2 regions of the Kribbella sp. NPDC003557 genome follow, and region 1 is predicted to be linked to the other one. Evidence: riboswitches for the same ligand, from Rfam matches in the RefSeq annotation. Region 1 holds a riboswitch; the other holds the start of a gene.
What was found. Region 1 has a riboswitch for glycine ahead of gcvP (aminomethyl-transferring glycine dehydrogenase). Riboswitches for the same ligand answer to the same signal wherever they lie in the genome.

Region 1 (14,972 bases):
CGCCCGAGTCCCTGTCCGACGCGCGTGACGTCACCGATCGCCACGTGCACGCCCCAGTCGTCCTCGCCGTACGCGTAGTACTCCGCCAGGCGGTCGTGCCGGACCCGGTACAACTCGACGTAAGCGAACTCCTCCCCGTCGACTGCGACCAGGTACGGCGTGGAGTGCTCCCCCGCGCTCTGCTGCTCGATCTCCTGGGCCCAGCGCTCAACCGACCAGCCCTGATGCCACCAGCGAGCAATGTGCGGCTGCGACATCCAGAGCGCGATCCGTGGCGCGTCGGACGGGTCGGCCGCGCGCAGTTCGAACGACGTCACCGCAGCGGGTTGGGGATGTCGAGATAGACGGACTGTGCGTCCAGTGGTGCCACTACCTCGTCAATGCCACGCAGTCGGGTCAGCATGTTCGCCTTGCACGGCAGGGTCTCCGCTTCGAGCCAACGGCGAGCCAACCGGTCTCCGTCCGGTCCGGCAGCCTTCAGCAACGGCAGCGCGACCGTCAGCCGCTCCCGCACCACACCGAGCAGCTCACTCTCGTCCGCGACCCCGTCCGCCGCCAGACACCCGACCACGGCCAGCGCCTGGTTGTGCAGCAGGTAGTAGGTAAGCCGGTCGTCGACGATCGGGTCGTCCACCACCGCCAGGGTCGAGTCACGCAGTCCAGTGACCCCGAGCAGGCCCCGCAGGTACGACGACGCGAGGTAGTACCCCTGGTTGTCGCGGTACGCCCCACCGTTGATCCGCCCTGCGCCGTCAAGACGTACCAGCGTGTTCTGCTGATGCGCCTCGAGGCCGATGCCCGTCTCGGCGTACAGATGCAGCATCGGGATCAACACGTTGTCGATGTACGCCGCCGTCCAGCCCGCAGGATCGTCGGCGGCATAAGCGCTCAGGCGGCTCACACCACCGGGACGCGGCGCGACCAGACCGGCCAGACAGGCATAGCTGTTGACGTCGGCGGGCACTTCGCGGACCGCGACGTCAAGACCGGTCAGTGTCGGTCCACCTTCGTCGAGAGCCACCCACGCCGGGTCGCGGACGATCCTGAAACGCGGGTGCGCGGTCGCCGTTCCCGCGTTGTACGCCGCGTCGAGCAGCCGGTTGATCTCCAGCCCGCGGCGTAGCTCGGTGGGCGTCGACTCCCGGCGCGAGTTCGTGATCCGCAGCCCGAGGGACAGCTTCAGCATCACCGGCAGGTCCGGGTGGAACACCGTCCGCAGACTCGACGTCGGGTACCACTGGGCGCCGGCAGGACCCAAAGCCTTCACCCTGCCGGCAGAGATCAGCGAGGCGACCCGTGGGCGCGCGGCCACGGCGGCCGCCTGCCACGGATGGGCCGGGATCAGCACCCGGCCCGACGACGGCGTGATACCGGCCAGCGCGCCCATCAGCTGCACAGCGTCCAGTCCCTGCAGCGAGGGCGCGCCGGCCACCTGGTCCGACGACACCAGCTCGGCGTCGGCTTCGAACCAGTGCACTGCGAAGCGGCCGCCGAGCTCCGGCGAGTACGCCGCCAGCTCTTCACCGCTCAGTCCGTCCCGGCTCTTCGGCGCCGGGTGGTTCAGATGCCCGAACAACAACGCCTGCTCGAACTCGAGGAAGCGCCCCGGCCCCCGCGCGCCGTCGGCCTGGTCGACGAACAGCGACACGTTCCGCACCGACTCGGCCGTCCGCGCCGCCAGGTCGTCGATCTCGGCCGGATCCGCGTCCGCGGACAGCAACCGCACGAGCTCCTCCGGCGCCGGCGGTACGCCGTCCACGCGGACGTCGCTGAACTGGTGCAGCCCCGTCCGCGACGCGTGTTCGACCCGCGCTGTCACGGTCGACTCGCCGGCCGGAAACGTCAACGGCCCGACGGCGACCGGTACGGCCGACTCCCTGGTATAACACCGCAGGATCGCATTCAAGTGCGCATCGACCGCAATACTCACGCCGCTCCCTCGCCGGTCAGGACGTCGAGGCCGGTGGCCACGACCTGGTCGAGCAGGTCCTCGATGTCCGTCGCGGTGGCGTTCGGGTTCAGCAGCGTCAGCTTCAACGCGACCGCCGCCGGGCGGCCGCCGCGGGCCGGCAGCTTCGTCCGGCCGATCAGCACCCGACCCGACGTCAGCAACCGGCGCCGGACCTCACCCTGGAGAGCGTCCAACGAGCCCGCCTCCAGCCCCCGCCCGGCGACCCGGAACAGCACCGTGGTCAGGGTCACCGGCGCCAGCAGCTCCAAGTTGCTGTCGGCAACGACCCGGGCCGCGGCGGCGTGCGCGAGCTCGTGGCAGGTGTCGAGCATCGTTCCCAGTCCGGCCCGTCCGTATGCCGCCAGCGTGGTGGCAACCTTCACCGCATCCGGGCGGCGGGTGGTCTGCAGGCTGCGGCCGAGCAGCCCGTCCAGCCCCGAGTCGATGTCATCGGCCGGATTCAGGTAGTCGACAGAGCGGTCGAAGGCCGAGAACCGGGTCCGGTCCGCGACCAGCAGCACACTCGTCGCGGCCGGCTGCCAGCCGATCTTGTGCAGGTCCAGCGTCACCGAATCCGCGAGCGCCACGTCGGCGAGCAGCGGTGCGAGGCGGTCGGAGAACAGGGCCCCGAAGCCGTACGCCGCGTCGACGTGCAGCCAGGCGCCGTACTGCCGGGCCAGCTCGGCGATCGGCGCGATCGGGTCCACCGAGCCGAAGTCCGTCGTACCCGCCGTCGCGATCACCGCCACCGGCGTCCGGCCGGGCTTGGCGAGCTCGGCGGCGAGGACGTCGGTCCGCATCCGGAAGTTCTCGTCGGAGGCGATCGTGATCGCGGCCTGCTCGCCGAGCCCGAGCGCGGCACAGGCCCGCTGGACGGAGAAGTGCGCGAGCTCGGAACAGAACACGACCGGCCGATCGAGACCGTGCAGGCCGTTGCGCCGTACGTCGACCCCGGCCGCGGCGGCCGCGCTGTCGCGCGCGATCAGGACCGCCAGCAGGTTCGAGATCGAGCCGCCGGGCGTCAGTACGCCGTCCGCGCGCGGGCCGAATCCGGCCAGCGAGGCGAGCGACTTCACGACCCACTGCTCGATCGCGAGCGTCGCGGGCCCGGAGTCGTACGTGTCCATCGAGGCGTTCGAGGCCGACGCCAGCGCGTCCGCGTCGACCGCCACCTGCAGGACCGGCGGCTGCAGGTGCGCCGCGGCGTGCGGGTGGCTGAGGTCGATGCCGTGCTCGGCGAGCAGTCCCGCGATCAGGTCGAGCGCCGCAGACTCCCCCATGCCGGTCGACGGCACCCGCGGCTCGCCCAGCACCTCGGCGGCGCGCCGCAGCACCGCTCCCGGCGAGCCGTGCGGCAACGGTCCACGCTCACGGTCCGGCACCGTCGAGGCCAGCGGCCAACGCGCGGCGAACGGATCGCGAACGGGTGCGGGCGGCACTGTCGGCACGGTCACGGCGGACAGACGCGCGGGCTGCGACATCCAGATCTCCCGGGAAGTTGTCGAGTAAGGCAACCCTTACTAAGGCAGCCCTAACTTTTGCCCGCCGCACTCACCGTGTCAACTCGACCACGGCCGGAGTGGGAATCCTCACGATCCAGGCAACGCGACGCCCGCCCACCGCGTCTCACTCGCCAAGGGGGTGGGTCATGACGAGTGTTCGTGGCATCCTGATCCGCGGTGCGATGCAGGCCGTGGCGGTGCTCGCCGTGCTCGCGGGCGCGATTACCTGGCTGGCCGGCTGGCGCTACGGGCACGGCCTGGTCACGCTGGGGCTGCTCCTCTACGTCGCCACGTTCTTCACCCGGCAGATGAGCTTCAGCCGGTCCTGGGGCGTGCTGGCGATGCGTCAGGCCGAGCAGGCCTCCGGCGACGAGGCGCTGGAGCACGTGGCCAGCGCCGTGCGCGCCTTCCGGAAACTCGCGGGCCGTCGACCGGCGGAGTCCTGGCGCCTGGCTCTCGCGCTCGACGAGCAGTGGGACCTGCTGAACGCGCAGGACAAGCACGAGCAAGCTCTCCCGGTCGTCGAGGAGGCCGTTGAGACCTGGCGGGGCGTCGTGATCGACCAACCTGCGTACCGCACGAACCTGGCGCGGGCGCTCAACCACGCCGGCTTCACCCTCGGCGAGCTGGACCGCGAGGACGAGGCGATCCCGTACACCGAAGAGGCCATCGTGCTCAATCGGGCCTTGATGGCCAACCACGAGAAGCACCTGGCGCAGAACCTCGCGAACCTGGTCGTCTCCCTGCACGACCGCGACCACTGGGAGCGATCCCTGCCGGTCGCCGAGGAGGCGCTCGCGACGTACCGGCGGCTGCTGCCGGACAACCCGGACCTCCTCGTCCGCGCCGCCAGAACCGCGGAGGCGCTGGTCACGACCCAGGCGCGGCTGACGCTGGTCCCGGACGCGATCCGGACCGCCGAGGAGCAGATCGGGTACGAGCGAACGCTGGCGGCGGCCGATCCGGACCACACGGCCGTGCTCGCCGAGGCCGTTCGGCTCCTCGGCAGCCTGGCGATGACGGCCGACCGGATCGACGACGGGAAGCGCTGGTGGCTCGAGTCGATGGAGCTGTGGCGGCAACTGGCCCAGGACCGCGCGAAGCACCGCAGCGAATACGCCGCGGCGGCCAACATCATCGGGCACGGCTTCAGCTGCGTGGCCGAGCCCGACCAGTCGCTGGCGATCACGCATGAAGGACTCGCGGTACGGCGCGCGCTCGCGGCCGGCGATCCACGCCAGGCCGACAAGCTTCTGGGCGAACTCGGCCACGCGACCGTGACTGCCTGGCACTACCTCGACGACAGCGCGACCGCGGCGGAGTTCGCCGCCGAAGCGGTCACGGTCGCCCGGCAGCACCCTGACTCGGCCGCCCTGCTGGACACCGCCGATTATCTCCGCCGCGCCGAGTTCGTCAGCGAGGCGGAGACGATCGAGGCGCTTGCTCAGCGGCCGTAAGGAGTTCTGGTCAGGACGAAGGTGGCGACGTTCAGGTGGTCGATCGCGTCGCCGGTCCGGACGACGTGGAGTTTCTCGCCGGCGAGGTAGCCGTCGCGGCCCTGGTAGAGGTCGGGGCCGAGCGGGGACAAGCGCGTCGTGAGGCCGCCGGACAGCTGGAGGATGCCGGCCGTCGCGGAGATGGTGAGCGGCGTGTTGCCCCAGTACCAGTGGCCGAGCAGCTCGGCGCCCTGGGCCAGTGGTGGTTCCGGGATCCATTCCTGGGTGATTGGCGGCTCGTACTTCGCCAGGATCCGGACCAGGTCCGGTGCCAGCGAGGCCACCCGGCCGTACGTCGCGTTGCCCAGCGTGACCGCGCCGACGCGGCGGACCCGGTCGACGAACAGCCCGGCGAGGAAGCCCGGCATCGAGCCGGTGTGGCCGATCAGCAGCTGCGGGTCGTCCGCGATCAGTCGCAGGCCCAGCCCGTACGACGCGTTCAGCCCCTCCCGCGCGTCCGAGGCCACCGGCGTCGCCATCTCCTCGACCGAGTCCCGGCTCAGCACCTCGTGCACCGGGTCGATCCAGAACGCGGCGTACCGCGCCAGGTCCTCGATCGTGCTCCACAACTGCCCCGCCGGGGCCATAGCGCCGGAGTCGTACGACGGCTCCGGGTCGAGCTGCCCACTGAACGGATGCACCGAGAAGCCCTGCGCCGACCGGCCTTCCGGGAAGTACGTCGTACGCCGCATCTCGAGCGGATCGAGGACGCGTTCCTGCACCAGCTCCAGCCACGACGCCCCGCGCAGGCGCGCCACGATCTCGCCGAGCAGGCCGTACCCGAGGTTCGAGTAGTGGTGCCGGCGATCCGCGGGACCGGCCGCCTGCGAGTCGTTCATCGCCGCGGTCAGCTCGTCGAACGAGACCCCCGGATTCCGTTCCCACCAGGGCCCCTCGGGCTCGGCGTTCATCCCGCCGCTGTGCGCGAGCAGGTGCCGGACCGTCCGGTCCCCGAACGCGATCCCGGGCAGATGCTTGCCGACGGCATCGTTCAGCGTCAGCAACCCGTCGTCGCGGCACTGCATGACCAGCAGCGCCGTCATCGTCTTGGTGATCGAGCCGATCCGGTACTGCATGTCCGGGCCCGGCAACGCCCCGTCCGCCGTCGCGAACCGCCCGCGCGCCCCGGTCCACACCAGCGCACCGTCACGCACCACGCCGGCAGTCACCGACGGCAACCTCGACTCCCCCTGCGCCGCCGCGACCTCGGCGAACAGCGCCGCGGCGGTATCAGGACGTACGGACGTCACTCAAAGGCCTCCGGGGAGGGGCAGGAGCAGATCAGGTTGCGGTCGCCGTAGGCGCCGTCGATGCGGCGGACCGGGGGCCAGTACTTCGAGGTGCGGTCGACCGAGCGCGGGAACGCCGCCTCCTCGCGGGTGTAGGCGTGCTCCCACTTGTCGTTGATCACCGACTCGGCGGTGTGCGGCGCGTTCACCAGCGGGTTGTCGGCGGCAGGCCACTCCCCGGCGGCGACCCGGTCGATCTCGTGCCGGATCGCGATCATCGCGTCGCAGAACCGGTCCAGTTCGCCGAGGTCCTCGGACTCGGTCGGCTCGACCATCAGCGTGCCGGCCACCGGGAAGGACATCGTCGGGGCGTGGAACCCGTAGTCGATCAGCCGCTTCGCGACGTCGTCGACGGTGATGCCGGTCTCCTTCGTCATCGGCCGCAGGTCCAGGATGCACTCGTGCGCGACCAGGCCGTTCTCACCCGTGTACAGCACCGGGAACGCGCCCTCGAGCCGCTTCGCCACGTAGTTCGCGGTCAGCACCGCGGCCTTCGTCGCGGCGGTCAGTCCCTCGGCGCCCATCATCCGGATGTACGCCCAGGAGATGGCCAGCACGCCCGCGGAACCGAACGGCGCCGCGCTGATCGGACCGACACCGGACTCCGGGCCGGCCTGGTCGAGCAGCGGGTGGTTCGGCAGGTACGGCGCGAGGTGCGCCGCGACCGCGACCGGGCCGACGCCCGGGCCACCGCCGCCGTGCGGGATGCAGAACGTCTTGTGCAGGTTCAGGTGGCTGACGTCGCCGCCGAACTCGCCCGGCTTCGCGAGCCCGAGCAGGGCGTTCAGGTTCGCGCCGTCGACGTACACCTGGCCGCCGTGGTCGTGGACGATCCGGCAGACCTCGCGGACGCTCTCCTCGTACACACCGTGCGTCGACGGGTAGGTGATCATGATCGCGGCCAGCTTCTCCGCGTGCTCGGACGCCTTCGCGCGCAGGTCGTCCAGGTCGATCGTGCCGTCGTCGTTGCCCTTGACAACAACAACCTTCATACCGGCCATCACCGCGGACGCGGCGTTCGTGCCGTGCGCCGACGCCGGGATCAGGCAGACGTTGCGGTCCACCGAGCCCTGCGCGCGGTGGTAGCCGCGGATCGCGAGCAGGCCGGCCAGCTCACCCTGCGAGCCCGCGTTCGGCTGGATCGAGACCTTCGCGTACCCGGTGACCTCGGCCAGCCAGCGCTCCAGCTGACCGATCAGCTTCACGTAGCCGGCCGCGTCCTCGATCGGCGCGAGCGGGTGCAGGTCCGCGAACTCCGGCCAGGTGACCGGCTCCATCTCGGTGGTCGCGTTCAGCTTCATCGTGCACGAGCCGAGCGGGATCATGCCGCGGTCCAGCGCGTAGTCCATGTCGGACAGCTTGCGCAGGTACCGCAGCATCGCCGTCTCGGACCGGTGCGTGTTGAACACCGGGTGGGTCAGGTAGTCCGTGGTCCGCGGTACGGCGATCGCGGGCGCGCCGAGCGTGTCGTCGTACTGCGCCCCGGCGACACCGAAGGACTGGCAGACCCGGGTCAGTGTCGCGACGTCGGTCTTCTCGTCGCACGAGATGCCGACGTGGTCGGCGTCGACGAGCCGCAGCCAGATCCCGTTCTGCCGGGCGGCGTCCACCACGTCGGCGGCGCGGCCGGGGACCCGGGCGAGCACGGTGTCGAAGAAGTCGTCGTGCACGACCTCGACGCCGCCGGCCCGCAGCGAGGCGGCGAGCTTACCGGCGTACGAGTGCACGCGCTCGGCGATCGCCCGCAGCCCGTCCGGGCCGTGGTAGACGGCGTACATCGACGCGACCACCGCGAGCAGGACCTGCGCCGTACAGATGTTGGACGTCGCCTTCTCGCGACGGATGTGCTGCTCACGCGTCTGCAGCGCCAGCCGGTACGCCGGGGCGCCGTCGGCGTCGACCGAGACGCCGACCAGGCGACCGGGCAACGACCGCTCGAGGCCGGAGCGCACGGACATGAACCCGGCGTGCGGGCCGCCGTAGAACAGCGGGACGCCGAAGCGCTGCGACGAGCCGATCACGATGTCGGCGCCGGCCTCACCCGGCGCCTCGAGCACCGTCAGCGCGAGCAGGTCGGAGGCGACGGCGACCAGCGTGTCGCGCTCGTGCGCCGCCTCGATCAGCGGCTTCAGGTCGCGGACGGCGCCGTTGGAGCCCGGGTACTGCACCAGGAGGCCGAAGAAGTCACCCTCGGGCAGACCGTCGGTGGTGTCGGCGACGACGACCTCGATGCCCAGCGCCTCGGCGCGGGTCTGCACGACCGCGATCGTCTGCGCGAAGGTGTCGGCGTCGACCAGGAAGCGGTCGGACTTGCTCTTCTTGTTCGACCGGTGCGCCAGCGTCATCGCCTCGGCGGCCGCGGTGCCCTCGTCGAGCAGCGACGCGTTCGCGGTCGGCAGGCCGGTCAGGTCGGAGACCACGGTCTGGAAGTTCAGCAGCGCCTCGAGGCGGCCCTGGGAGATCTCCGGCTGGTACGGCGTGTACGCCGTGTACCAGGCCGGGTTCTCGACCAGGCGGCGGACGATCACCGACGGGGTGAAGGTGCCGTAGTACCCCTGGCCGATCATCGAGGTGGAGACGGTGTTGCGGGCGGCGAGCTGCCGGAGCTCGGTCAGCGCGTCGACCTCGGACGCGGGCTCGGGCAGCCGGAGCGGCTCGGCCGACCGGATCGAGGCCGGTACAGCGGCATCGACCAGCGCGTCGACGTCGGCGTACCCGAGAAGCTGCACCATGCGGGCGACCTCGTCCGGACGCGGACCGATGTGCCGGTCGGCGAAGATTGCAGAGAATTCGGTCATCAAGAGGCTCCGTTGCTGACGTGCTTCCGGTCGCCTCCCCCTCTGTCACACGTGTGCGCTCCAGAGTCGCCTGTGACACTCGGTCCATGGGCCTGAGAGGTTCCGGGGAGGAATTGCCCCTTCGGCGCCCGATGACACGGGACTCTCCCGAGTGCTGTGAACGGCTGAGTCGAGGCTACCAGGAATCCCCGACCGGTTCGGGCACCAGGCACCGCACGGACGCCCACACACCGCGGAGCGAGTCGGCAGTGAGTGGGCGCACAGGGGAAGTACTGAGTGTCAGCCCGTCATCCGGGCGCGGCGGCGGGCGGCGAGTTCGTCGCCGGAGTGGCCTTCGGAGTCGGTCTCGTCGTGGCCGTCGGCCCGCTCGGTCGGGAGCTCCGACAGCGAACCCTCGACCTCGCGCCAGACACCGCCGAGGGCGATGCCGAACACGCCCTGGCCGCCGGCCAGCAGGTCGATGACCTCGTCGGGCGACGTGCACATGTAGACCGACGCGCCGTCGCTCATCAGCGTGATCTGGGTCAGGTCGTCGAAACCGCGCTTGCTGAGGTGCGCGATCGCGGTCCGGATCTGCTGCAGCGAGATCCCGGCGTCCAGCAGCCGCTTGATCACTTTCAGCAACAGGACGTCACGGAAACCGTACAGCCGCTGCGTCCCCGAGCCGGTCGCCGGGCGCACGGACGGGGAGACCAGGCCGGTGCGGGCCCAGTAGTCGAGCTGCCGGTAGGTGATCCCGGCCGCGGCGCAGGCCGTCGGCCCCCGGAACCCGACGTCCTCCGGCATCGGCCGCAGGTCGTCGTCGAACAGCAGACCCTGGACGCCGGCGGTGGCTGTAGCGGCAGCCATGGCCTCTGCGTGCGCGTCGGACGTCGACTGCGCCGTCAGATCCGTGTCCCCGGTGCGTGTCACGCCTGAGCCTCCCTGGATACCGACTGGAACGAGTCATCTCCGTGGAGTGACACCACCCCACGACTCCTTCACGGTAAGCCGCCGCCCGAACCGGGTCAACGACAACCGCGTCGAGCCGCGAGCGTGTCGCGACCGTCGCACGAATCGTTACCTAGCCGCACTTGCACCATCCGGCCGCACCACGGCGGGCGCCGCGGTGTCAGCTCTTGTCGAAGTCCTCCGGGGTCACCTGGTCGAGGAACTCCCGGAACCGCTCGACCTCCTCTTCCTCCTCCACCTCGTCCGCGCCCTCGGTCTCGCTCTCCGGAACCGGGATGCCGGCCTCGGCGAGGATCTCGTCGGCGCAGAACACCGGCGTCCCGGTGCGCAGCGCGATCGCGATCGAGTCCGACGGCCGGGCCGAGATCTCGGTCTTGTCGTCGAACACCAGGATCGCCTCGAACACGCCGTCGGTCAGGTTCACGATCCGGACCTGGCTGAGCGTGTGCCCGAGCACCCGGATGGTCTCCGCGAACAGGTCGTGGGTCAGTGGCCGGGGCGGCTCCATGCCCTGCTGGGCGAAGGCGATCGCACTCGCCTCGGCAGCGCCGATCCAGATCGGCAGGTACCGCTCACCTCCGACTTCCTTGAGCAGCACGATCGGCTGACTCGAGGGCATCTCCACCCGGACTCCGACCACGTCGACTTCGCGCACCCCTTCAGCCTACTCCGAGCCGAAGGCCCCGGCGGGCCGACGGGGTCACCTGTGGACGAAGGCCCTGCTCCTGCCTATGGACGAGGCAGGCGAGAGCGGACCAGCGCGGTATGCAGCCGGACCGTGAGAGCGGCCAGCTCCCCCGTCTGTTCGGTACGCCGCGGCCCCGTGACCTGCTCGATCAGGCCGACCTCGCGGTCCGCCGCGGTCCGGAACGCCCGCAGGTGCCGCGGCTCGATCCCGTACGCCGCCAGCTCGGCCGCGACCTGCGCGATCACGATCGCGTCGCCGCCGTAGTGGTTGCCGCTGGCCACCACCAGGCCGTGCGCCTCCAGCTCGCCGAGCAGCCCGGCGGTGACCCCGGCGGCACGCAGCAGCTCGTCGCGGGTCAGCCGCAGCTCGGTGCCCGCGGCACCGAAGTCGTCCGCGACCGGCTGGCCGGGGGTCTGCGGCAACGAACTCGGCGCGACCGGTGGACCCGCGGCAGCCGGACGCAGGCCGCGGTCGATCGCGCCGAGATGCTCCTTGATCACCTTCAGCGGCAGGTACTGGTCGCGTTGCGCGGTCAGCACGTACCGCAGCCGCTCGAGGTCGGCGGCGCTGAACTTGCGGTAGCCGGACGCCGTCCGGGCCGGGGTCACCAGGCCCTCGGACTCCAGGAACCGGATCTTGGAGATCGTGACGTCGGCGAACTCGGCCTGCAGGAGCTGCAGCACCTCGCCGATGCCGCGGCCGCCCACCGGCCCTTCGGCGCTGGGATCAGGCTTGGCCACTGGCGTAGTACACCAACCGGTACTTGCCGATCTGGACCTCGTCGCCGTTGTTCAGCTGGACCTCGTCGATCCGGTCCCGGTTCACGTAGGTGCCGTTCAGGCTGCCGACGTCGCGGACCTTCACACCGTACGGGTCCCGGCGGAACTCGGCGTGCCGGCGCGACACCGTCACGTCGTCGAGGAAGATGTCGCTGTCCGGGTGCCGGCCCGCGGTCACCACGTCGACGTCGAGCAGGAACCGGCTGCCCGCGTTCGGGCCGCGCTGGACGATCAGCAGGGCGGACCCGGCCGGCAGCGCGCCGACGGCGGCCGCGTCGTCGACCGACAGCGGCTCGCTGGTCTGCTGCTCCGGCTCCGGCTCGGCTCCGATCGGGGTGAGCATCGCCGTGTCGGTGACACCGGGGGTCGGCTGAGGCGTCGGCTGGGGGGTCGCCGGGGCTGCCGCCGGGCGGTCCGCGCCAGGGAGCATCGCTCCGCACTGCGAGCAGAACCGGCTGCCCTCGGAGTTCTCGTGCCCGCACTGGTTGCAGAACGGCATGCTGTGATCCTCCCGATCGCCGGCGGTCCGGCGACGTTTTCGATAGACCCCGTATTGACAGTGTTGACAGTGTGGACAGCGGCCTCAACCCTCGACCAGCGGTTGAGGCCGGTAACGCTACCAGTCAGTCGTCAGCTCTGGTCGAGCTGCCCCTTGTAGGCCTCGGCGTCCATCAGTGCGGCCACCTCGTCGGCGTCCTCGACCTCGATGTCGAGCAGCCAGCCCTCGCCGTACGGGTCGCTGTTCACCAGGTCCGGCTGGTCGGCCAGGGCCTCGTTGACGGCGGTCACGGTGCCGTTCACCGGGGCGAACAGGTCGCTCACGCTCTTGGTGGACTCCAGCTCCCCACAGGCGTCGCCGGCCCGCACCGTGCTGCCGACGTCGGGCAGCTGCACGTACACGATGTCACCGAGCTGGTCCTGCGCGAAGTCGGTGATACCGACCCGCACGGGTCCTTCCTCGCCGGCCTTCAACCACTCGTGCTCGGCCGTGTACTTCAGGTCTTCGGGGTACACCTTCGTTCCTCTTTCACTCAAGTACAGCTACAGGGACAGCGACAGGTACAGCTACTTGGTCGGGCTGGGCGCCGGGCGAGCGTAACGATGCTCCTCCGGGGCGTGCAAGGCGGTGATCGGGACGTTCTCGAGCTCGGTGACCTCGGCCGTTCCGCCCACCTGCGGACCGGTCACCTCACTGACCAGACCGCCCGGGAAGTTGGCCGCCTCGGCCAGGTTGTGGGACTCCCCGATCGCCTCGATGACGTACGGCGAGTTCACCTTCTGGCCGTCGATCGAGATCCCCGGGGCGTCGTCCACGAAGTCCGTGCTGGCCACCACCCGGACCGACCCGTTGACCTGGATCGCCTCGGCGCCGGCGTCGCGCAGCTCCTCGATCGCGTCCAGCAGGTTGCTCGAGGTCATCTTGCCCTGCGGGTCGTTCAGCGTGATCCGCACCCCGGGACCCTGCGCCGGCAGCGTACCGGCGAGGATGCCGAGGGTGCGCACCTGCGCCTCGGCCTGCTCGCGCGCGGTCTGCGCCTTGTCCGCGCTGGACGACAGCGAGTTCTTCCGCTCCTCGAGGTCGGCGATCTCGCTCTCCAGCCGCCGGGTGTTCTGCCCGAGGCCGTCGAGGATCGCGATCAGGTCCTCGCGGCGGGCGTTCTGGTAGCCGTCGTCGGCCCGGTTCACCCGGACCTGCACGACCGCGACGCAGGCCACCAGCGCCAGCACGACCGCGACGATCGCCTGGCCGCGGGACGGCTTGAACCCGGCCCGCAGCCGGCGCAGCGCCAGGTTCGGCGTTCGTGGCTTCGGCATCGGCGTCGGGGTCTGCGGCACGTCGGCGGGCGTGTCGGGGGCCGGTTTCGCGGGTTTGCCCGGTGTCTCGTCGCTCATGTCAGGCCCGGAAGATGTGCCGCCGGATCGCGGCCATGTTGGTGAAGATGCGGATGCCGAGGACGACGACCACACCGGTGGACAGCTGCGACCCGACCCCGAGCTGGTCGCCCAGGTACACGATCAGGGCCGCGATCAGCACGTTGGACACGAACGACACGACGAACACCTTGTCGTCGAAGATCCCGTCCAGGAACGCGCGCAGCGCGCCGAAGACCGCGTCCAGCGCGGCCACCACGGCGATCGGCAGGTACGGCTGCGCCCAGTCCGGGACGTCGGGCGCGACCAGCAGACCGATGACGACACCGATCACCAGCCCGAGTACGGCGATCATCTCGTTCTCACCTTCGCGTAGCGCAACGCGATGGTCGCATCGGCCGGCACCAGCAAGGAATCCTCCGTCGTGATCGTCATCCGGACATCGAAGTTGCTGACCAGGTACTGCACCCACTGCCCGCCGGAACTCTGCGCGAACCGGGCGGGCATGGTCGCGGTGTCCCCGATCGCGAGCACCGTGTACGGCGGGGTCAGCGAACTGTAGTCAACGGTGATGGCACTGCCCGCGCCGCGGATCGCGGTCAGCGAGGTGATCCGGTGCCCGTTCACCGAGACCGCCTCGGCGCCGGACGTCCACAGGCCGTTGACGAGCTGCTGCAGGTCGACGTCGAGCAGCCGGCCTTCCTTGGCGTCGGCGTCCTTGGCGTCGTCGACCACCGCCTTGATCCCCGGGCCGGTGACCGCGATCGCCCCGGTCTGCAGCTCGAGGTCGTCGAGCTTCTGCTGCAGCGCCGCGCCGGTGCTGTCGTTGCTCAGTCCGCTCGCCTGCAACCGGCGGACCTCGTCGGCGAGCTGGGCCTGGTGGTTGCGCAGCTCGGTCAGCCGGGCGTCGGCCTGGTTGATGCGGGTGATCAGCTCCTTGCGCTGCTTCTCCGCCTCGGGCGCGCTGCGGTAGTTCTGCGCGGCGGCGACGGCGAGCAGGAAGCCGAGGACGGCGGCGGCCAGCACGAGCATGATCCGGTGCCGGGACCGGGTCTGCTTGCCGTCGGCGTTCGACCGGGTGCGGGCGGCGACGGCGTACCCCTCGTCGATCGGGTGCGCCATCAGGTTGTTCAGCAGTGACATCGACGCGTCGACGCGCCGAGGAGGCGTCTGCTGAGGGGCTTGCTGGGTCACCCGGCCGAGTCCTTGATCGGTTTGACCGTCTGCACCAGGTGCCGCAGTTGGGCGAAGTACAGCGCGCCGGCCCAGTAGTACAGACCGGTGCCCCAGATCGCGAACGCCCAGCCGAACACGCGGGCGAGCAGGTTGAGGGTGCTGTCGCCGTCACCGAGCAGCAGCAGCGGGAACGCATACAGCAGGCAGAAGGTGGCGGACTTGCCGAGGAAGTGCACCGGCAGCGCGTTGAAGCCGCGGCGGTGCAGCGCCGGCAGCGTGAGGGTCAGCAGCACGTCCCGCAACGGCAGCGCGATCGCCAGCCACCAGGGGATGATGTCGCGCAGCGCCAGGCCGATGACGGTGGCGAAGATGTACAGCCGGTCGGCGACCGGGTCGAGCATCTGGCCCAGGCGGGTCGTCTGGTTCATCCGGCGGGCGATCTGGCCGTCGGCCCAGTCGGTGAACCCGGA
Region 2 (14,972 bases), on a different contig from region 1:
GTCAGCGAATGCCGTAGGCGCGGATGGTGGCACGTCCACAGCAAGCCGGACAGGCTGCGGGCAGCGAACCAAGCCACGCACTCAAGCACGCTCTGACTTCTCTACCCTGTTCCTTCGCCGCTTCATTTGAAGCTCTCACCTGCAGGCCGAGCCAGCCAGGCACCCAGCCACTGATCTTCTCTTCTTTGCTCTGTTCCTTCTCGCCCCTTGGGGCTCTGACCTGTAGACCAAGCCAGCCAGGCACCCGGCCGCTCCAAACTTCCTCTCTTCTTCCTCTGCTGACTCCTGCCGCTCTCACCTGCAGGCCAAGCCGACCAGGCGCCCAGCCACTCTGGTCTTCTCTCCTTGCAATGTTTGCCCTGCGCCCAATGAGGCTCTCGCCTGCAGGCCGGAGTTAGCCGTTGGTTCGGCGGACGGCTGTGGCTATGGCGTCGGGGCGGTCGAGGTGGACTAGGTGGGCTGAGTTAGGCAGGACCTCTACTGCTCCGCCCAGGCGGTCGGCCAGGCGTTGTTGGCCTGCTAGCCAGCCTTTAGCGGTGAAGCGGGACGTGCCGCCGGTTGCCACCAGCACGGTCGTGGGGGCGATGGCGTCCACCGGACCGGCGACCAGTTTCGCGACCTCCGCGGCCAGTTCCCAGCTGCCGGCCAGTTCGTCCCAGAACAGCAGCCACGACGTCTCCCCGCCGTACCTTGCCTTAGCCGTTGCCTTCGACAACAGATCCTGGTTAGACATGCTGCCCAGCCGCACGATCAGCCGCCGGATCGTCGGGCCTAGCACCTGCGGCACGCCGGCCCGCCCGAAGAACCGCGCCGCCGCGCGCACAGCCCGGTCGCCGCGCTTCCCGGGATAGAACGCACGTAACCCGGTCTCCGACGTGAGGCTGCTGTCGACCAGCACCAGTCTGCTCACCTCGTGCGGTCGCGTCAGCGCCCACCGCAGTACGGCCAGTCCCCCGATCGAATGCCCGACCAGCCCGATCTCCGCATCCGGCTCGACGCCGGCGGCCGCGCGCAGTGCGTCCACGTCGGAGGAGATCGGCGTCCGCCACGGGTCGATGACGCGCACGTCCTCGCCCGGCAACAACTCGACCACGCGGCCGAACTCCTCCGGAGTCTCGGCCAGCCCGGGCACCACGATCCACGTCACGCTCATCGAGATACAGGGTGCCTCAGAGCTGGTAGCAATGTCCCCAGCATTAAGCAGACGAGGAGTACCGAGACGCGCTGCAGGATGCCCGGAGCGTCCAGCTCGTTGCCGGTGACGACGTCGTACCCGGTCTGCAGGCCGAGCCACGTCTGTGTCACCGCGACCCCCGCAGCCAGTATGCCGACCGCCTTGCCGCGCGCCCCACCCCAGCCGAACCGGCGGAGGACCAGGACCGCGAACACGCCCATGGCGATGCTGCCGAGCCCAGCGAGAGTCGACGTCACCTCGTGGAGGACCAGCGCCACTCCGACCTGGCCGTTCGCCTCAGCGGCCCGGCACGCGGCGCTCGCGGACGGTGCGCAGTCCATCGGCGAGAACGAGTCGAACAACGTCCCCAGCCCGAAGACCGCCGTACTGACCAGCAGACCGGTCAGCTCCCGCTGGCCACGCGCGGCCGGCCTGGCCAGCAGTACGGCGACCAGGAGCAACACGCCCGTGGCCAGGTCCATCGCCCGCGCGTACAGACTCGTGGACTGGTCACGCGCGCCCAGCTCACTCAAGAACGAGTGCTGGACGTCCAAGGGAAACCCGGCCGCCGCCTCGAGCAGCAGGCTGCAGTACAGCACGCCGGCAGCGAGCATCAGGTTGCGGATGAGGCGGTAAGGAACGGCGGCCATGCCTTACACCGTGGCATGTCAACCTAAGTATTGACTGTGGCGTCAGCTGTACTGTCGAGGTAGTGCTAGGTCGACCGAAGTCACAGCGAACTAGTGGGATGATCGGCTGGTGCGGTCGGAACAAGCAGCAGTGATCCCGGCGTGGCAGCACCGGGCCGCGGTCTGGGTGGGCCGCGTCGTCGTGCTTGCCTCGGTGTGGTCGTTCATTGCGATCCCGTTGCATATCGCCGCCCCGCGACTCGTCAAGCACGTCGACTTCGCGTTCGACTTCGTCGGGATCCCGGCCGGCCACACGATCTTCTCCGCCGTCTACCTCGCGGTGGTCGGCAGCGCGTTGCTGCGCGGTAAGCGAGCCGCCCTGCTCTGGGTGCTGTGGGTCTTCGAGGCGCTCTGGTTCCTGGCCCAGGTCGCCGGGATCGCGTTCACCAGCGTCCGGCTGGCCAACCCGACCGACGCGGACCTGCTGCGCGACTTCGGTCCGGCCAGTGTCCAGGATCTGGAATGGGGCATCGTCCAGGCGATCGTGGTGGCCGCGATCGTCGCCCTGCTGTGGACGATCCGGGGAGCTTTCCCGGCCCGACTCGCGCCCGGCAGCCGGCGGCTCGCGATCGGCGCGCTGGTGTTCGGCATGCTGATCTCGATCGCGGTCAGCATCACGCTCACGCAGCTGTTCCCGCGCACGCTCAGCGGCCAGCGGCAGAAGATCGGCTGGGCCGTGATCGCCGCGCTCGGTCAGTCCCGCAGCAAGATGGGCGGGCACGAGGGCCACGGCTGGATCGGCCTGACCGTCGGCGCGATCTCGGCGGCCTCGCTGGTGATCGCGTTCTGGATCTTCCTCCGCTCGGTCCAGCGCGTCCGCTACCTGACCCAACCCGAGGAGCTTGAGGTACGCCGCCTGCTCCTGCTGCACGGTGAGCGCGACTCGCTCGGGTACTTCGCCACCCGCCGGGACAAGGCCGTCGTGTTCGCACCGGGCAACGACGCCGCGATCGCCTACCGGGTGGTCAACGGGGTCAGCCTCGCCAGCGGGGATCCGCTCGGCGACCCGGTCGCCTGGCCCGCGGCGATCCAGCGCTGGCTGGCCGAGGCCCGCCGGTACGGGTGGTCGCCGGCCGTCCTGTCGGCGAGCGAGGAGGCGGCGCAGGCGTACGTCGACTCGGGGCTGCGCGCGTTGTCGATGGGTGACGAGGCGATCATCGACGTCGCGGACTTCACGCTCGAGGGCCGGACCATGCGCCCGGTGCGGCAGGCGGTCACCCGGGTGCAGCGCGCCGGGTACCACGCCGAGGTCGTCCGGCACGGGGACCTGTCGCCGGAGGCCCTGGCACAGTACGTCCACCTCGCCGAGCAATGGCGTGGCGCGCGGACCGAGCGCGGGTTCTCGATGGCGCTCGGCAGGCTCGGCGATCCGTCCGACGCGCGCTGCGTGATGGTGATCGCCCGGGACGCGGAAGGCGCGGTCCGCGGGCTGCTGTCGTTCGCGCCGTGGGGCGTCCGGGGCGTGTCGCTGGATCTGATGCGGCGCGATCCCGAGTCGGTGAACGGCTTGATGGAGTTCATGGTGACATCGCTGATCGACGCCTGCGGCGATCTCGGCGTGCACCGGATCTCGCTGAACTTCGCGATGTTCCGGGAGATCTTCAGCGACGCCGAACGGGTCGGCGCCGGGCCGGTGCTGCGGCTCACGAACGCCTTGCTGACCGCGGGTTCGCGCTTCTGGCAGCTGGAGAGCCTGTACCAGTCGAACGAGAAGTACCTGCCGCGCTGGTCGCCGCGCCTGATGTGCTACTCGCGCGGCGCGTCGCTCGCCCAGGTGGTGTTCGCGGCCGGTACCGCGGAGGGCTTCCTGCCCGCGCCGCGGCCGTGGACCCGTGTCGACAGCATCGAGACGGCCGAGCGGCACGCGATCATGGCCGCGGACGGCCGCGCGTTCGCGACCGCGGTCCACGAACAGGAGGTCGAGTTGCTGCGGCCGGCGCTGCCGGCCCGCAAGCTCACCGAGCAGGAGCAGATCCGGCGCACCAAGCTCGCCGAGCTGGTTGCCGCGGGCATCGACCCGTACCCGGTCGAGGTGCCGCGGACGGAGACCCTCGAGCGGGTCCGCGAGCTGTACCCGAACCTGCCGCCGGACCATCACACCGGGCACACGGTGTCCGTGACCGGCCGCGTGCTGCGGATGCGGAACCACGGCGGCCTCGCGTTCGCGCAGTTGCAGGACGGGCTCACCCAACTGCAGGTCATGCTCACGGCCGCGTCGTGCGGCGACGTACCGCTGGACCGGTGGCGGCGCCTGGTCGACATCGGCGACCACGTCAGCGTGACCGGCGAGGTCGTCACCAGCCGCCGCGGTGAACTGTCGATCGCGGCGACGGACTGGGTGATGGCGGCGAAGTGCCTGCACCCGTTGCCCGACAAGCGGAAGGGCTTCACCGACCCCGAGGCGCGGGTCCGGCAGCGGCACCTGGACCTGGTGATGAACCCGGACTCGCTGCGGATGATGCGGCAGCGCAGTGCCGCGGTCCGCGCGCTGCGCAACGGGTTCGAGAACCGCGGGTTCATCGAGGTGGAGACGCCGATGCTGCAGGCGGTGCACGGCGGCGCGAACGCGCGCCCGTTCGTCACCCACATCAACGCCTACGACACCGAGCTGTTCCTGCGGATCGCGCCGGAGCTGTTCCTGAAGCGGCTGAGCGTCGGCGGGATGGGCAAGATCTTCGAGCTGAACCGGAACTTCCGCAACGAGGGCGCGGATGCGACCCACAACCCGGAGTTCACCTCGGTCGAGGCGTACCAGCCGTACGCCGACTACCACGTGATGCGCGAGCTGACCCGCGAGCTGCTGATCGAGGCCGCCATCGCGGTGTACGGCAAGCCCGTCGTCCGCCGCGGCGGCGAGGAGATCGACATCTCCGGTGAGTGGCCGGTCGTCACGGTCCACGACGCGGTCGGCCGGGCGGCCGGTACGACGATCGACTCGGAGACGCCCGCCGACCGGCTCCGGGAGCTGTGCACGGACCACGGCGTCCACACGACCTTCGAGATGACGGCCGGCGAACTGGTGCTCGATCTGTACGACGAACTCGTGGAGCCGCACACGACGCTGCCGACGTTCTACACCGACTTCCCGCTCGAGACTTCGCCGCTGACCCGCAACCACCGCACGAACCCGCGCCTCGCGGAACGCTGGGACCTGGTCGCGTTCGGCGCCGAGATCGGGACGGCGTACTCCGAACTCGTCGACCCGGTCGAGCAGCGCCGCCGCCTCACCGAGCAGTCCCTGAAGGCCGCCGCCGGCGATCCTGAAGCGATGTCGCTGGACGAGGACTTCCTGTCGGCGCTGGAGTACGCGATGCCCCCGACCGGCGGGCTCGGCATCGGTGTCGACCGGGTCATGATGATGCTGACCGGCCAGAACATCCGCAGCACGCTGGCGTTTCCGTTCGTCCGTCCCGCACCACGGGACTGATGCCTTACCCTGGACAACTCACGGGTTGGGGTGACCCTGGGGGTGGGGATGAAGCGCTGGCTTGCGCTCTGTATCGGGGTGTGTCTGGTTGCGGGCTGCGGCGGGAAGCCGGAGGCCGCGCCGAGCCCCGGCACGTCGCCGTCCAGCAGCGCCGTGCCCGCGCCGGTGTCGTCGGTGCCGACCGCCGGGCCGTTGGGTACGGCGGCCTACCAGGCTGAGCTGAGCCGCATCGACCAGGTGCTGGCCGGTCCGGCGCGAGCGCTGACCCGGGTGCGGACAGCCGAGGCCCTGAGCGAGGCGATGAGCACGCTCGCGGAGTCGCTCAACACGATCGCGGTCCGGCTCGCCGCGCTGACCGTGACGTCCCGGCTGACCGGCGCCCACGACCTGCTCCAGGAACGCATCGGGGTGGCGGCGACGCGGTTGACGAGCTCGGTGCAGAAGACCGAGGAGGACGCCCGCTGCGGTGGCACCGCCTACACCTCGCAGAAAGTCCAGCGCCAACTGCGCACCGATCTCGGCACCGCGCTCGTCCAGTTGCAGCGGCTCCAGCTGACGTTCGGCAAGACACTCCCCGATCCAGGTCCGGCGCCGGAACAGGTACGGCCCGACAACGGCGACGTGCTGGTACGACGGGGCGCGAACGGCGTGGGCCGGCTCAAGATCACCAACGGCACGCCGAAGGACGTGGCGATCTCGATCGTCGGCGACGGGCAGCCACCCGGGAGCCCGCAGGTGATGGTCTACCTCCGGGCGACCCAGTCGGCGACCGTGAACCGGATCGCCGGCGCGTACCGCCTGTACTTCAAGAGCGGCACGGAGTGGGACACCGAGCACCGCAGGTTCCTGGCGGACTGCACGTTCAAGAAGTTCGACCAGACCTTCGGCAAGAACCAGGCCTGGCAGGTCAACCTCCAGCCCCGGCCCGGCGGTAACGCCGACACCACCGAGGTCGAGGCCTACTAGAGGCCGAGCTTGTCGAGCAGGTGACCGAGAATGCCGCCCAGGCCTCCGGGCTGGTCCGGGTCGTCAGGGGTCGGCGGCGGCGTGCTCGGGGTGGAGCTGGTGGGTGGCGCCGTCGGCGTCGTCGACGGGGTCGGGCTGCCGCTCGGCGTGGCGGTCGGATCGGTGGACGGCGGCGCGGTCGGCGGTCGCTTCGTGGCGACCGGGATCGTCGGCTCGGTGGTCTGGACGATCTGCGGGGTCGGCGTGCCCGGGCCGGACGTCGGGTCCGGTGTGGCGAGACCGACCGGCACCTGCACCTCGCCCGGCTTGGTTGCGGTGGGCAACGGCGTGGTGACCGCGTTCGGCGTCACACCGGGCGTGGCGGCCGGCGTCGCGGTGGCACGGGGCGGCAGGACCGCGACGTTCTGCGTGGGCTCGCCGGGCTGCGGACCGGCGATCGGCACGGCCGGTTCGGGTCCGCCACCGGGCAGCGGCAGGAACCCGGCGCCGATCCGCGGACCGCCCAGCAGCGCGACGAAGAACAGGACCAGGTAGCCGAGGAGCAGGAGACCCGCGCCGGCGGCAGCCTGGCGGCGACGCCGCGGGTTCTGCCAGGGCGGTCGGCGGGAAGCCGTGGCAGACATCGCATTCACAAGTCCCGCAGAGTATCGGTTGCCGAGTTGTTTCAAACAGTCCTTGGAAGAAATTCCACCCAGAAACTCATTCTTCTCGTAATTCTGGTGCATTTACGCGGTCGTAGGAATGCGGTGCGTTAGCTGACAACGCGCCGATCTACACAGCGACATCCGTCGCGGTCTGCCAGCCTGCTCTCATGAATCTGGTGCTGCTGCACGGTCTGGGAGCCAACGGCCGCGTCTGGGACGCCTGGCCGCACGCCAACTTCGCTCCCGACCTCCCCGGCCACGGCTCGGCCGCCACGCTCCCGTCGTACACCTTCGCCGCCATGGCCGCGGCGATCGCGGCCATGGCCGCGGCGGATCTTCCGGTACGCCGAGACGTCGTCCTGCTCGGCCACTCGCTCGGCGGGGTGATCGCACTCGAACTGGCCAGCGGGCGGTACGACGTCACCTTGAGCCGGGTCGTCGCGCTCGGCGTGAAGGTGAGCTGGTCGGCGGACGACCTGGGGCGGGCGAACGCGCTCGCGCAGAAGCCTGTCGCGTGGTTCGAAAGCCGCGACGAAGCAGCCGCGCGATTCCTCAAGGTCTCCGGCCTCCAAGGACTCGCGGACCCGGCTGACGCCGTCGTGGACCACGGTCTGCTGGAGGAGGACGGCCGCTGGCGTCTCGCCCTGGATCCCGCGACGTTCGGCGTCGGCGCGCCGGACATGCCCGCGCTGATCGCGGCGAGTCAGGCCGAGGTGGTGCTCGCGCGCGGCGAGCGGGACCCGATGAACAGCGACGCCGAACTGCACGCCCTGCATGACCAGGTCGTCACGCTGCCCGGCCTCGGACACAACGCGCACGTCGAGGACCCGGCGGCGGTCGCGGCGCTGCTCAGGTGAGGGCCTGCAGGCCGATCACCGACAGCAGGCGGAGCTTCTCCGCGGCTTCGCTGTTCGGCGCGGCCGTGTAGACGACGATGCGCAGGTCGCTACCGGGGACGGCGAGCACGTCGCAGTCGATGTCAAAGGTGCCGACGTCGGGATGCCGGATGGTCTTGCGCTCGGTCTGGTGGAAGCCGACGACGGGCTGGTCCCACAGCCGCGCGAACTCGTCGTACCCGGTCCGGAGCTCCTCGATCAGCGCCGTCAGCTCCGGGTCGTGCGGGTACCGGGCGAGGGAGGCGCGCAGGTCGGTGACCATCGCGATCCGGAAGTCCCGCTGCTGGTCCGGCGTCTGGACGACGCGGTCGCCCGGCGCCGCGAAGTGCCGGTAGACGATGTTCCGCCACCGCCCGTGCCACGGCGACGGATCGCCGATCAGCGCCGCGAACAGCGGGTTCCAGGTGATCACCGTCCAGGCCGCGTCGCAGACGCACAGCGGCGCGCCCTCCAGCTGGTCGACGATGCGCTGCACTCCCGGCGGGATGTACGCCGAGACGCGCCCGGGCGACGGCTCGACCTCGCCCGCGAGCACGAACAGATGGTTGCGCTCGGCATCGGACAGCCGGAGCGCGCGGGCCAGCGCGGTCAGCACCTGCACGGACGGCGACTCCGACCGGCCCTGCTCCAGCCGGACGATGTAGTCGACCGACAGACCCGCGAGGTGGGCCAGCTCCTCACGCCGCAATCCCGGCGCCCGGCGCTTCCCACCGGACGGCAGCCCGACCTCCGACGGCGTCACCCGGTCACGCCACGCGTGCAACGTCCTGCCGAGCTCGCCCATGTCCTCCAGTATCGCGGGCCGTCGGCGGATCAGCCTGGTACTGCCATTCCCTAGGACATCGCGGGTACTACCTGCTCCGGACCGCCGGCGCGAGGGTAGAGCCATGACCACGACACTCATCACCGGGGCGAACCGAGGCCTCGGATACGAAACAGCCCGGCGGCTGATCGAGGCCGGACACACCGTCTACATCGGCGCGCGCGACCCGCAGCGCGGCAAGCAGGCCGCGGACGAGCTGGGCGCGCACTACCTGCCCCTGGACGTGACCAGCGACGAGTCGGTCGACGCAGCGGCGGAGCAGCTCGCCGAGCTCGACGTACTGATCAACAACGCCGGCATTCCCGGACCGCACAAGGACGCGCGGGACCTGACCGCCGACGACTTCCACCAGGTGTTCGACCTGAACGTCTACGGGCCGGTGCGGATGATCCGCCGCTTCCTGCCGCTGCTCGAGCGCAGCGCGAACCCGGTGATCGTGAACGTCTCCAGCGGTCTCGGCTCGATCGCCGCCGCGGTGGACGCGGACGCGGTCAGCACGGTGCCGGTGTGGGTGCCGGCCCCGGCGTACGGCGCCTCGAAGGCGGCACTCAACATGATGACGGTGCAGTACGCGAAGCAGCTGCCGAACCTGCGGATCAACACCGTCGACCCCGGCTACACGGCGACCGACTTCAACGGCCGCACCGGCTACCAGACCGTCGAGGAGGGCGCCGACATCATCGTCCGGCTCGCCACCATCGACCGGGACGGGCCGACGGCGGAGTACCTGAGCCTGCACGGGACGATCCCCTGGTGATCAAGGGGTGATCAGCACTCGATGACGTTGACGGCGAGGCCGCCGCGGGACGTCTCCTTGTACTTGATCTTCATGTCCGCGCCGGTCTCGCGCATGGTCTTGATGACCTTGTCGAGGGTGACCACGTGCACGCCGTCGCCGTGCATCGCCATCCGGGCCGCGTTGATCGCCTTCACCGAGGCCATCGCGTTCCGCTCGATGCACGGGATCTGCACCAGCCCGCCGACGGGGTCGCAGGTCAGGCCGAGGTTGTGCTCCATCGCGATCTCGGCGGCGTTCTCGACCTGCTGCGGCGTGCCGCCGAGCACCTCGCAGAGACCGGCCGCGGCCATCGAGCAGGCGGAGCCGACCTCGCCCTGGCAGCCGACCTCGGCGCCGGAGATCGACGCGTTCTCCTTGTAGAGCACGCCGATCGCGCCGGCCGCCAGCAGGAACCGCACCACGCCGTCCTCGGTCGCCCCGGGCACGAAACGCCGGTAGTAGTGCAGCACGGCGGGGATGATGCCGGCGGCACCGTTGGTCGGGGCGGTGACGATCCGGCCGCCGGAGGCGTTCTGCTCGTTGACCGCGAGCGCGAACAGGTTCACCCAGTCCATCACCTTGAGCGGGTCGACCGACCACGGGTCCTGGCTGAGCTTCTTGTGCAGGGCGTGCGCCCGGCGCGGCACCTTGAGCCCGCCGGGCAGGATGCCCTCGGTCTCGCAGCCCTCGCGGACGCAGTCCTGCATCACCTGCCAGATGTGCAGCAGGCCGTCGCGGACCTCGTCCTCGGTCCGCCAGGCGAGCTCGTTCGCGAGCATCACCTCGCTGATGGTCAGCTGCGACTCGCGGCACCGGTCGAGCAGCTCCGCACCGGTCGTGAACGGGTACTTCAGCGGAGTCGTGTCCGGCACGATCCGGTCCCCCGCGGCGGCGTTCTCGTCCACGACGAACCCGCCGCCGACCGAGTAGTAGGTGCGCTCGCGCAGCACCGCGCCGGCCGCGTCGCGGGCCACGAAGATCATCCCGTTCGGGTGGTACGGCAGGGCCTTGCGGCGGTGCATCAGCAGGTCGGTGTTCTCGTCGAACGCGATCTCGTGGCTGCCGGCCAGCAGGATCCGGCCGCACTCGCGGATCGTCTCGACGCGGGCGTCGACCGAGTGCGTGACCACGGTCTCCGGGTCGGCGCCCTCGAGGCCGAGCAGGACGGCCTTGTTGCTGCCGTGGCCGTGGCCGGTGGCGCCGAGCGAGCCGAAGAGCTGGGCCTCGACCCTGGTCGTCGCGGCCAGCAGGCCGTCATCGACCAGGCCGAGCGCGAACGTGCGGGCGGCGCGCATCGGTCCCACGGTGTGGGAGCTCGACGGGCCGATCCCGATACTGAACAGATCGAAGACGCTGATCGCCATCGTGTGGAGGTTCCTTCCGGTCGCCGTTGACCGTTTGGTGTCCTCCCCGCTCTGTCAGGCGGATGCCTTCCAGAGGTGCCTCGCCCGCGCGGTGAAGGTGCCTGAGAGATTCTTGGGGAGAGTTGCTCCTACGGCGCCCGGTTCGTGCCCGGGTCTCTCCCGCACGGGTTCATGCGGCTGTTGAGTTGACTGACGTTGTGGACGGTACGGCGGTCTGCCCGCCAACGTCAATCCGGCCCGTCCGGACCGCCCAGATCTCGAAGAACCAGGTGAACAGCGGAGGAACGCTTGCCGCCAGCGCGGCCAGAGTCACCGGCCACGACCAGCGCAGCGGACCGCGAACGGCGAGCACGGTGACCACGTAGACGACGAAAATGCCGCCGTGGATCGGCCCGAAGATCTTGACGCCGATCTCGTTGTCGGACAGCACGTACTTGAACAGCATCCCGATCAGCAGTCCGGTCCACGAGACCGCCTCGGCGATCGCCACCGTCCGGAACCACACCGCATGTTTGGTACTCATCAACGACCGACCCTAACAAGCCCCCCAAGTCGTGATCGGGGTCACGCGGGGCGAGTCCCCGATGCCGTCAGCAAGCGATTGCCCGAAGGATCGTCGGCATGACGTTCATCCGACGCGCCGTGGCCGGCGCGCTGTTCATCGGCGTGGCCGCCGCCGGGCTGACCACCACCGCCGCAGCGAGCCCTCAGCTGCGGTGGGCCGACTGCCAACCGGAAGGAAAAGACGACCCCGCGGAGGTGAAGGGCTCGGAGTGCGCCACCCTCAGGCTTCCTGTCGACTGGCGGGACCCGGGCGGACCGACCTTCGGCCTCGCCCTGGCCAGGAGGAAGGCCGAGGGGCCCGGCGAGCGGGTCGGGGTGCTCGTGTTCGGGCCGGGCGGGCCCGGGGACTCGGGTGTCGACCGGGTGAAGACCGGGATGGACCGGTTCAGCGAGGACCTGCGGGACCGGTTCGACATCGTCAGCTTCGACCCGCGCGGTGTCGCGCGCAGCAACCCGGTGAAGTGCTCCGTCGATCTGCTCGACAAGCAGCCGTCGCCGATCATCAGGAGCGCGGCCGAGTTCACCGCCACGATCAGCTACAACCGGGCGCTCGCCAAGGACTGCCGCGAACACACCGGCCCGTTGTACGACCACATCGACACCTGGCAGACGGTGCGCGACGTCGACGCCGTACGGCGGGCTCTCGGTGAGTCGACGATCTCCTTCCACGGCAGCTCGTACGGGACGCTGCTCGGAGCGCAGTACGCCGAGACGTACCCGCGCCGGGTCCGCGCGATGGTGCTGGAGAGTGTGAGCGACCACAGCTCGGCCACCACCCAGGCGTTCCTCGACGACCAGGCGGCCGCGGGACAGGACTCGTTCGACGAGTTCGTGAAGTGGTGTGACGCGACCACGACCTGCGCCCTGCACGGCACCGACATCCACGCACGGTGGGCCGATCTGCTCGCCAAGTCACCGGACCCGTTCACGTTGAGCTTCGGGGTGTTCCGGATGCTGTACGAACCGAAGTGGGCCGCGCTCGCCGAGATGCTGAAGGCGGGAGTCACACCCCCGAAGCCAACGCAGACCGGGCTGTACCCGCTGGCGGTGTTCTGCCAGGACTGGAACCTGCCGGTGCGCAGCTACCGCGAGTACGCCGGGCACCTCCAGCGGCTCGCGCGGAACAACCAGGACCTGCGCTACCCCGGTCAGTTGATGGCCGTGTCGATCTGCCTCGGCTCACCGCCGGCTGACAACCCGCAGCACCGGCTGAAGGTCCGTGAACTCAAGACACCAGTGCTGCTCGCCAATGCGATCCACGACCCGGCCACCGGGTACATGTGGGCGCAGAGCGTAGAGCGTCAGCTCGGGCGGCACGGCGTGCTGCTCACGTACCAAGGCTGGGGACACGGGAGCTACACGAAGAGCCCGTGCATGCAGAGCGCGATCGACAGCTACCTGATCGCACGGGACGTGCCGGAGCGCGGCACCAGTTGCCCAGCCGTGCCCCCGGCCGGGTGATTGGAAACCGGGGCCGACGCTCACAACCAGCCCCGGCCCCGGGGCCCTGCGTCAGACCGGTATCCCGGTCACATCCAGCACGCGGTCGAGCTGGTCCCCACGGACCAGCCGTCGCGCCAGGAGCTGGAGCTCGGCGCAGGCCGTCTCGAGTGCCTGTGACTGGGACCGGCAGTTGTCGACGTACCAGAACGGGTCGTCCGGCTGCGGATCGTCGGCGTCGTCGATGTCGGCGTACCAGTGCCGGCTGCCGCAGTTCACTACTCGCACACGCAGGTTCATGATGTAACTCCCCCGTACCCAGGGTTCCTGGGTCCCCCCTTTTTGGCCCCCAGTCCGGGGCCGACCCGGCCGGCGTGTGATCAGAGGCCCCCCACTCCCACACGCCTGGCCGGGTTCGACCCTCCCCCCGCCCTCTACATCGGGGGCCCGGCCGCGAACGTTACTGGCCGTGACCGGTAATTTTGATTACTTCGCTGCCAGGTGCGACCGGGTCCACTGCTCGAGACCGTCCGTGGTGATCGGCAGGTCCTCGGTGAGGATCTCGAGCCGGTCGGAGTGGACCACGACGTTGTCCTCGATCCGGATGCCGATCCCGCGCAGCTCCGGCGGGACGGTCTCGTCGTTCGGGTGGAAGTACAGGCCCGGCTCGACCGCGAGCGCCATCCCGGCCTCGATGGTGCCGGCGAAGTACGCCTCCGGCCGGGACGCGTCGCAGTCGTGCACGTCGAGGCCGATGTAGTGCCCGGTCCCGCAGACGATGTACCGCCGGTGCTGCTGGCCGTCCGGGCCGAGCAACTCGTCGATCGAGGCATCCAGCAGGCCCCAGTCACGCAGCCCCTCGGCCAGCACCCGCAGCGCCTCGTACTGGAACGCGCGGTACGGCGCTCCGACCTTGACGGCCTCGAGCGACGCGAGCTGCGCCTTGTACACCAGGTCGTGCACCTGCCGCTGCGCCGCGGTGTACTCACCGGTGGCGGGGAACGTCCGGGTCACGTCCGCGGTGTAGAGCGTGCGGGTCTCGACGCCGGCGTCCAGCAGGATCACGTCGCCCTCGTTCACCGGGCCGTCGTTGCGGACCCAGTGCAGCACCGGGGCATGCTTGCCAGAAGCAACGATCGACGCGTAGCCGACGCCGTTGCCCGCGGTCCGCGCGCGGCGGTCGAAGGTGCCCTGCAGCCAGCGCTCGCCGCCGCCGCGGATCGCCTCCGGCAGCTCCCGCGCCACGTCACCGAACGCGAGCACACTGGCCGCGACCGCTTCCCGCAGCTGGTCGAGCTCCCAGTCGTCCTTGATCCGGCGCAGCTCGGCGAGCGTCTGGCGCAACGCGTTGCCGTCGGTGGGCGACGTCCGCACCAGCGCGTCCAGCATCGGCTCGACGCCCGGGACCGAGAGCATGAACGGGACCGCGCCGCGCACCGCCGCGGGCAGTTCCTCGATCGGGCGGCAGGCGATCTGCAGCGCGTCCGACCAGTCCTTCAGGCCCGGCACCGGGCCGATCCACAGCTCGCCGTCGCGCGCGTTCGCGAAGAAGTCCGCCTCGTCCGGTCCGGCCGTCTCGCGCAGGTAGAGCGTCGCGTCGCCGTCCCCGGAGATGACCAGGACCGCACCCTCGGCCTGGCAGCCGGTCAGCCAGACGAAGTCGCTGTCCGCGCGGAACTGGTAGTCGGTGTCGTTCGACCGCACCGGCGCCCGGCCGGCCGCGAGCGCGATCCGGCGTCCCGGCAGCGCGGCGGCGAGCTTGCGCCGATGCTCCGCGGCCGCCTCGGCGAGCCCTTCCGGCACCGTCACCGAGCGGTCCACCGGCCCCCAGCCGCGGGAGATGAACTCCCGGAACCCCTTGGCGTCGATCGGGCGGTAGGACTTCGGCGTCTGGTCGGTCCGGGCGTCATCGGTCATGAGCTGAGCTCCCCTTTACAGCTGTCGGTGTCAGCTCATCAACTCAGGTTGTCGCGGGCCCGCGCAAGCCCTTATCCCGGAACGCGGCGATCAGCGCCTGCTCGGAGTCGAGCAGGTACTGGTGGAGGTCGGCGGCGGCCTGTTCGTACTTGCGGGCCTCGAGCAGCTCGAACAGTCCCCGGTTGCGCTCGATGTACGGCTCGTGCAGCTCGCGCGGGGTCGCGATCACGTGGAACAGGAGCCGCAGCTCCGCGAGCAGGCGACCCGTCATCGCGTCCATCCGGGCACTG

Region 2: linked by a shared signal. The riboswitch ahead of ABZW60_RS41065 (L-serine ammonia-lyase) and the one ahead of gcvP (aminomethyl-transferring glycine dehydrogenase) in region 1 are both predicted to bind glycine.

What each region holds. Positions count from the first base shown of each region.
Region 1 is NZ_JBEXMY010000005.1:317,567-332,538, forward strand. Features, by position in the region: gene ABZW60_RS22165 (GNAT family N-acetyltransferase) at 1-317, opposite strand, end outside; gene ABZW60_RS22170 (IucA/IucC family protein) at 314-1,930, opposite strand; gene ABZW60_RS22175 (pyridoxal-dependent decarboxylase) at 1,927-3,432, opposite strand; gene ABZW60_RS22180 (tetratricopeptide repeat protein) at 3,600-4,910, shown strand; gene ABZW60_RS22185 (serine hydrolase domain-containing protein) at 4,898-6,199, opposite strand; gene gcvP (aminomethyl-transferring glycine dehydrogenase) at 6,196-9,036, opposite strand; glycine riboswitch at 9,107-9,196, opposite strand; gene ABZW60_RS22195 (MerR family transcriptional regulator) at 9,316-9,885, opposite strand; gene ABZW60_RS22200 (bifunctional nuclease family protein) at 10,148-10,642, opposite strand; gene ABZW60_RS22205 (MerR family transcriptional regulator) at 10,717-11,415, opposite strand; gene ABZW60_RS22210 (FHA domain-containing protein) at 11,402-11,953, opposite strand; gene gcvH (glycine cleavage system protein GcvH) at 12,085-12,468, opposite strand; gene ABZW60_RS22220 (DUF881 domain-containing protein) at 12,520-13,347, opposite strand; gene ABZW60_RS22225 (small basic family protein) at 13,349-13,681, opposite strand; gene ABZW60_RS22230 (DUF881 domain-containing protein) at 13,678-14,520, opposite strand; gene ABZW60_RS22235 (CDP-alcohol phosphatidyltransferase family protein) at 14,517-14,972, opposite strand, start outside.
Region 2 is NZ_JBEXMY010000017.1:58,471-73,442, reverse strand. Features, by position in the region: gene ABZW60_RS41105 (alpha/beta fold hydrolase) at 395-1,153, opposite strand; gene ABZW60_RS41100 (DUF998 domain-containing protein) at 1,150-1,824, opposite strand; gene lysX (bifunctional lysylphosphatidylglycerol synthetase/lysine--tRNA ligase LysX) at 1,934-5,290, shown strand; gene ABZW60_RS41090 (hypothetical protein) at 5,339-6,256, shown strand; gene ABZW60_RS41085 (hypothetical protein) at 6,253-6,879, opposite strand; gene ABZW60_RS41080 (alpha/beta fold hydrolase) at 7,068-7,757, shown strand; gene ABZW60_RS41075 (helix-turn-helix transcriptional regulator) at 7,750-8,580, opposite strand; gene ABZW60_RS41070 (SDR family NAD(P)-dependent oxidoreductase) at 8,684-9,376, shown strand; gene ABZW60_RS41065 (L-serine ammonia-lyase) at 9,388-10,761, opposite strand; glycine riboswitch at 10,841-10,933, opposite strand; gene ABZW60_RS41060 (DUF3817 domain-containing protein) at 10,931-11,284, opposite strand; gene ABZW60_RS41055 (alpha/beta fold hydrolase) at 11,383-12,786, shown strand; gene ABZW60_RS41050 (hypothetical protein) at 12,838-13,065, opposite strand; gene ABZW60_RS41045 (aminopeptidase P family protein) at 13,252-14,682, opposite strand; gene ABZW60_RS41040 (GntR family transcriptional regulator) at 14,726-14,972, opposite strand, start outside.